DNA from 3 places in the Fictibacillus sp. 5RED26 genome. Region 3 is predicted to be linked to each of the others. Evidence: riboswitches for the same ligand, from Rfam matches in the RefSeq annotation. Region 3 holds a riboswitch; each other region holds the start of a gene.
The links. A riboswitch is a leader RNA that binds a small molecule or an ion and turns the genes downstream of it on or off. The one in region 3 is predicted to bind S-adenosylmethionine.
Positions count from the first base shown of each region.

Region 1: linked by a shared signal. The riboswitch ahead of mtnK (S-methyl-5-thioribose kinase) and the one ahead of IHV10_RS07445 (bifunctional homocysteine S-methyltransferase/methylenetetrahydrofolate reductase) in region 3 are both predicted to bind S-adenosylmethionine.
Region 2: linked by a shared signal. The riboswitch ahead of IHV10_RS18315 (acyl-CoA dehydrogenase family protein) and the one ahead of IHV10_RS07445 (bifunctional homocysteine S-methyltransferase/methylenetetrahydrofolate reductase) in region 3 are both predicted to bind S-adenosylmethionine.

Region 1 is NZ_JACZDU010000001.1:826,254-828,452, reverse strand. Features, by position in the region: gene IHV10_RS04355 (pyridoxal phosphate-dependent aminotransferase) at 1-185, opposite strand, end outside; gene IHV10_RS04350 (carbon-nitrogen family hydrolase) at 207-1,076, shown strand; SAM riboswitch class I at 1,183-1,348, shown strand; gene mtnK (S-methyl-5-thioribose kinase) at 1,436-2,199, shown strand, end outside.
Region 2 is NZ_JACZDU010000006.1:71,172-73,370, forward strand. Features, by position in the region: gene IHV10_RS18315 (acyl-CoA dehydrogenase family protein) at 1-836, opposite strand, end outside; SAM riboswitch class I at 1,237-1,348, opposite strand; SAM riboswitch class I at 1,503-1,604, shown strand; gene IHV10_RS18320 (LLM class flavin-dependent oxidoreductase) at 1,721-2,199, shown strand, end outside.
Region 3 is NZ_JACZDU010000001.1:1,433,900-1,436,098, reverse strand. Features, by position in the region: gene IHV10_RS07455 (sirohydrochlorin chelatase) at 1-202, shown strand, start outside; gene IHV10_RS07450 (NAD(P)-binding protein) at 218-856, shown strand; SAM riboswitch class I at 858-972, shown strand; gene IHV10_RS07445 (bifunctional homocysteine S-methyltransferase/methylenetetrahydrofolate reductase) at 1,037-2,199, shown strand, end outside.

The sequences.
Region 1 (2,199 bases), 610 kb from region 3:
GGTCTATCGGCTCCATCTTTTAATGCATCAACAATATGCTGTGGAGTTGGTTGATCAGGATTCCCTTGTCCTAGATTAATAACATCAAAGCCTTGCTCTACATAGTAAGATACTTTTTTTACAAGCTTGGCGAAAAATTGCTCTGGCAGTTTCCCCATCACTTCTGCCTGCTCAAAACGTTTCACGACGATCACTTCCAGTCTAATTTGAATGTTCTTGAAATTCTAATCAGTTATGTTATACGCTTAAGGAAATTCTGTAAAGACTTTTTTTACAACCTGGAGGGTACAATCATGAAAATTGCCTGCATACAAGTTGACATTCAATATGGGAAACCTGATGAAAATTATAAACACATCGAAAATAAAATTCGTAAAGCCGTTAAACATCATAATCCTGATACGATCGTACTACCAGAACTATGGGATACTGGGTATGATCTTACCCGATTAGATGAGATTAGCGATCATGATGGTGAGAAAGCAAAGAAATGGTTAAGCGAGTTATCTAAAGAGCTTGATACTAATATTGTCGGAGGGTCTATCGCATATCGTGAGAGTAACTCAGTTTACAACACATCACTCACTTACAACCGAAACGGTGAACATGTTGGCACCTACTCAAAGGCTCACCTGATCACACTTATGGAAGAGGAAAAATATATCTCCCCCGGCAGTAATAGCAATCTGTTTACAATCGACGGTAATCTCTCGACCCTTGCTATCTGTTATGACATCCGTTTTCCTGAATGGATCCGTGCTCCTTTCATAAAAGGGGCAAAAATATTGTTCGTTCCTGCCGAATGGCCGATTCAAAGACAATCTCATTGGCGAGCATTGCTTATCGCACGTGCTATAGAGAATCAATGCTACGTTATTGCTTGTAACCGAGTTGGAAGCGACCCTAAAAACACCTTCGCTGGTCAATCACTAATTATTGACCCATGGGGAGATATCATTGCTGAAGGATCTGTGCACGAAGAGGAGATCCTTACAGCAGAGATCTCACCTGAATTAGTAGACGAAGTCCGTGTAAAGGTTCCTGTATTTAACGACCGTCGAACAGATCTGTATTAAATCCATTTAAGAATTTAGTGTTGACAGATCTCCATACAACGTTGTAGTATAACGATTATGAATTGCGTGAATATTGTTACGCATTAACAAAACGAATAATTTTGGTCTCTTATCAAGAGCAGGTGGAGGGATATGGCCCGATGAAACCCAGCAACCGACCGTAATACCATTGTAAGATGGGGCGCCCGCATTATACGGGGAGCCGCTGATTAATTCAGCGTATGGCACGGTGCTAATTCCGGCAAAACATTTTTGTTTTGCTAAGATAAGAGGCGCGGGAAATCATCATTCCGAGCCTCTTTTCTTATACGAAAAGAGGCTCTTTTTATTTGTAAAAAAACTTTCCGGGGGGAACAAAAATGAGCGTACAAGTAAGATCTACATATGAACCGTTAAACGAACTGACAGTGCTTGATGTGGTAAAACCTTTAGCATTTTTTGATGCATCCGAACAAGACCAACTGCATGTTAGAGAGATTGGAGATGGCAACTTAAACCTTGTCTTTCATATAGAAAGCGCACTATCCAAAAAAGCTGTAATCGTTAAACAAGCACTTCCTTATGCAAAAGTGGTTGGAGAAAGCTGGCCGCTCACACTAGATCGTGCACGAATCGAGAGCGATGCGTTATTAAAAGAAGCTGAATCCGTTCCTCACTTAGTTCCGAAGGTTTTATTTTCAGATTCAACACTTGCTGTCACAGTTATGGAAGATCTGTCTGACCATGTCATCCTTCGAAAAGGACTTATTGACGGTCAAATTTATCCCAAACTTGCTGATGACATTGGAACATTTGCTGCTAAAACAGCTTTTTATTCTAGTGATTTCTACCTGCATCCTTTTGAAAAAAAAGAACAAGTTAAACAATTTTCAAACCCTGAACTTTGCAAGATCACGGAAGACTTAGTGTTCACTGATCCATTTTTCAATCATGATACAAATGACTTCCCTGCTGAACTCCAAAGTGAAGTTGATGTAATTTGGAATGACAAAGAGCTTTTACAAGAGGTAGCTCAACTGCGACTCTCATTCTTAACTAAAGCAGAAGTTCTTCTTCATGGAGATCTACATTCTGGAAGTATTTTTGTAAAAAGCGATTCTACTAAAGTGATCGATCCTGAGTT
Region 2 (2,199 bases), on a different contig from region 3:
TCTGAGATCGGTCCTGATAAAGTGTTAGGGCTATACTCTGACGCAAATTCAATCGCGTAATTCCGCGCTGCTCTTGCGATACCTAGGTACACAGCAGGCACCTGAAGATACCAGCCTTTAGGTATGAGGTTCTTCCCATCCTCTACGACTAGAAGATTTTCTTTTCGTACATAAACGTCTTTCAAAAGAAGGTCATCACTTTTTGTTCCTCTCATCGAGATGCTGTCCCATGTTTCTTTTACAAAAACCCCTTTATCACGGTGATTCACTAAGAAAAATCCTTTATGATTGGTTTCTGAGATGGTAGCTGTAATGACTGAGTAATCAAGTGCTTCTGCCATAGAAGTAAAAGCTTTACTTCCGTTGATCAGCCATCCATCTGCTTTCTTGTCTGCAGTTGTAGTAGGAATACCGCCTCGAGACGGACTTCCCGTCGCACGCTCTGTTTGTGCCAAGTTAATGAGTGCTTTCTGTTCAACAATTTTCCGGCTAAGATCAGCGAACGAGTTACCATTCCAATGCCGATTTTCTGCCGCCTCTAAAAGAGTACCGAGATGCCAGCCAAGAGAAAGAGCAGTAGGAGCATCCCCCTCAGCTAAATGCTCTTGAATGGTTAAGAATTCAACTAGATTTAATCCTTTACCACCAAATTCCTTTGGAATGGTAAGAGAAAGAAAGTCATGATTCTTAAGATCTTGAAAGTTTTCATAAGGAAAAACACCTTCTTGATCTACAAAATCTGCACGTTTCTTAAAAATTTCTTTTAGTCCTAGAGCGGTACTAACCGCTTCTTGAAAACTATTTTCCTGAATATTTTTTCTCAAAGGTATGCTCATAGTTCCCTCCTAAATTTTTTATCAGTAAATGGTTTTTTGTAATTAATCTTCAGGGATTAGTTGATTGGAGTGTAAGGTGCGAGACTCCTGCGGGACAGGTGGGCAGTCCGAAAAGTGAAAGTGGCTTGTCCAGCCCCGACAAGCAAAAGGTGAATAGACAAGGAAGGTGCTCTTTGCCTTCATGGTCTATTTAACTTTTGACCTCGAGGGGCTAGCCACTGCAACTAGACAGGTGAGACACTTAAGAGTGAAACGAACGAATGTGGCTCACCGCCTGCCCCGCGGAAAGCGAGCACCTGAAACGGAAATCAACAGCTATCATCTACTTTACTTTTAATCAAAACAAAAAAGCCCTCTTTCAAAGACGAAAGAGGACGTAGATTCCATATGCTTACACGCTCTCTCATCTATCAGACATTCAAAAAACATCTGCTGGAATTAGCACCTTTCTTTATAAAAAGCGGTTGCTGCAGGATCGTAGGACCAGTTCCTCCCCTGACTCTTGATAAGATACATTATTTAATTATTAGTCATCACTATAGAGGATAAAGCAAACCACTGTCAACTAAAAACTGATTGTTAAGAAAATTATTTTATTTCTCTAAATTCCATTGACAGTCTATTTTTATTCCTGTATATTTCGTTACTAAATTGAATAATATCGATTCCTTATCGAGAGAGGTGGAGGGACTGGCCCTTTGAAGCCTCGGCAACAACTATTTTTAGGATTGTGCCAATTCCAGCAGGCGAAAGCTTGAAAGATAAGAGGAGATCTATATACGTATGTTTATTTCACGTATTTTTTCAACCTCTTCTCATCGCTGAAGAGGTTTTTTTATTTTCTCTTGGAGCGGGTACAAAAAAATCGGTTGGAGGAAATTATTTTGGGTAAAGAAATTTTGTTAAACGCGTTTGAGATGACAAGTGCCATGCACAATTCTCATGGTCTTTGGAAGCATCCGGAGAACAAGAGACATAGAAGCTATAAAGATCTGAATTATTGGATCGACTATGCGAAGCTCTTAGAAAGAGGAAAGTTTGACGCTGTATTTTTTGCGGATGTGTTAGGGATTTATGACGTTTATAAACAAAGTAAAGCTCCTTCTATTCGTGATGGGCTTCAAGTTCCATTAAACGATCCGGCACTTCTCGTGTCGGCCATGGCAAGCGTAACAGAGAACCTGTCTTTTGCTGTGACGGTGAGCACAACCTATGAGCAGCCATTTGGCAACGCGCGTCGTTTTTCTACTTTAGACCATCTAACGAATGGGCGAATCGCATGGAATGTAGTCACTTCTTATCTGCCAAACGCGGCGAGGAATTTTGGACTGCAGAATATGATCAAGCATGATGAACGGTATAA
Region 3 (2,199 bases):
TGAGCAAGTTATCGTTGTGCCTTACCTTCTATTTTCAGGACTATTAATAAATGGAATGAAACATACGATAATTCGCCATCAGCAGCAGACCACACAAAACGTAACTCTTTGCGAGACGCTTGGCTACCATCCTATTCTGAAAGACGTTTTACTCACACGAATACATGAAACACTTGAAACAAAGAAGTATGCATGTTCTTAAAAAGAGAGGAATGCTATGTATCCTATTCACATAAATTTGTCAGGTAGAACGGTTGTAGTAGCTGGCGGTGGTCTAGTAGCACATCGTAAAATTAATGATTTATTGAATGAAGAGGCAATAATTACAGTAATCAGCCCAGCAGCTGTCAAAGAAATTCAAGAATGGCATGCTGAACGAAAGCTGACTTGGATCGAAAGAGAAGTGGAACGTGCTGATTTGGAAGAAGCGTTTCTAATCATTGCTGCAACCAATAGTAAAGAGATTAATTCTTGGATTGCAGAACAAACAAGTTCGAAACAGCTTGTGAATGTTGTTGACCAACCAGACCTGGGTAACTTTATTGTTCCTAGTGTCGTAAAGAGAGGGAAACTCATTTTATCAGTTTCTACTTCTGGAGCTAGTCCAAGTTTATCTAAATCGATAAAAAAAGAGCTTCAACAAAAATACAGTGAAGACTATGAAACGTATTTAGATTTTTTATTTCAATGTAGATCGATCATTAAGAAGGAATATCCGGAAAAAAATCGAAAAGACTTATTAACAAAGTTAACAGATCGGTCCTTTTTATATAACGAAGAAAAGCAACGCGCGTATAAACAGGAATTATTAAAGAAAATAGATCGCAATTTAGTAAACGAACCAATAAATGAATAAATCCTTATCAAGAGAGGTAGAGGGAGCGGCCCTATGAAACCTCAGCAACCAGCAGCTACTAGCTGAAAAGGTGCTAATTCCTGCAAGTTCAATTCTTGAACTTGTAAAGATAAGAAGACCCCGACGCTCAAAAAGTCTTCTTTTATAGAAGGCTTTTTATTTTTTATATAGGAGGCTGTCATGAGTTTAATCACAGACTTAAAACAAAACAAGATACTAATCGGTGATGGGGCGATGGGAACCCTTCTGTATTCGTACGGATCCGACTTTTGTTACGAAGAGTTAAATCTTTCTCAAGAAGAGCAGATCTATAATATCCATCGTGCTTATTTAGATGCAGGTGCTGATATCATTCAAACCAATACGTATGCAGCGAACTATTCAAAGCTCGAACGCTATGGACTTCAAGATCACGTAAAAGAGATTAATAAAGCGGCTGTTCAGATCGCCAGAAAAGCTGCTCATAAAGAATATGTTGTAGGTACGATCGGTGGCATACGCGGTATAAAACCATATAGCATTTCTCTTGAAGAGATCAAGCGCAGTTTTCGCGAGCAGCTGTATTGTTTGTTGATGGAGAATGTAGATGGCATCCAATTAGAAACCTATTATGACCTAGAAGAATTAGAAACGGTTTTAAAGATTGCTAGAAAAGAAACATCACTTCCGATTATTGCTCAAGTGTCATTACAGGAGGTCGGCTTTATGCAGGACCGCACTCCCATTTCAGAAGCTTTGACCTCTTTAGAGAACATTGGTGCTGATGTTGTGGGATTAAACTGTCGTCTAGGGCCGTATCACATGCTGATGACACTTGAAGAAGTTGCATTACCAAATCAGGCAATTCTTTCAGCGTTTCCTAATGCATCGCTTCCTTCTTATACAGATGGCCGTTTTAATTATGAGGGGGATGCTGACTATTTTAAAGAATGTGCCCATTTGTTCAGGCAGCAAGGAGTTCGTCTATTAGGAGGATGCTGTGGTACGACACCTGCTCATATACATGCCTTCTCTAGTGAACTAAAAAACTTAGCACCTGTAACAGAAAAAGAAGTGAAACAAAGAAAACGAAAGATTGTGATTCAATCAGCATCAAAATCTAACTATGTACCTCTAAGTGAAGAAGTAAAGAAAAGGCAATCCATAATTGTTGAATTAGATCCACCACGTAAATTAGATACGTCACGTTTTATGGAAGGAGCAAAGGCGTTAAAAAAAGCGGGAATCGACGCACTTACCCTCGCTGATAATTCACTTGCATCACCACGTGTTTGTAACGCTGCATTAGGGTCGATTGTCCAATCCCAACTTAATCTTCGCCCGCTCGTTCATATTACGTGTCG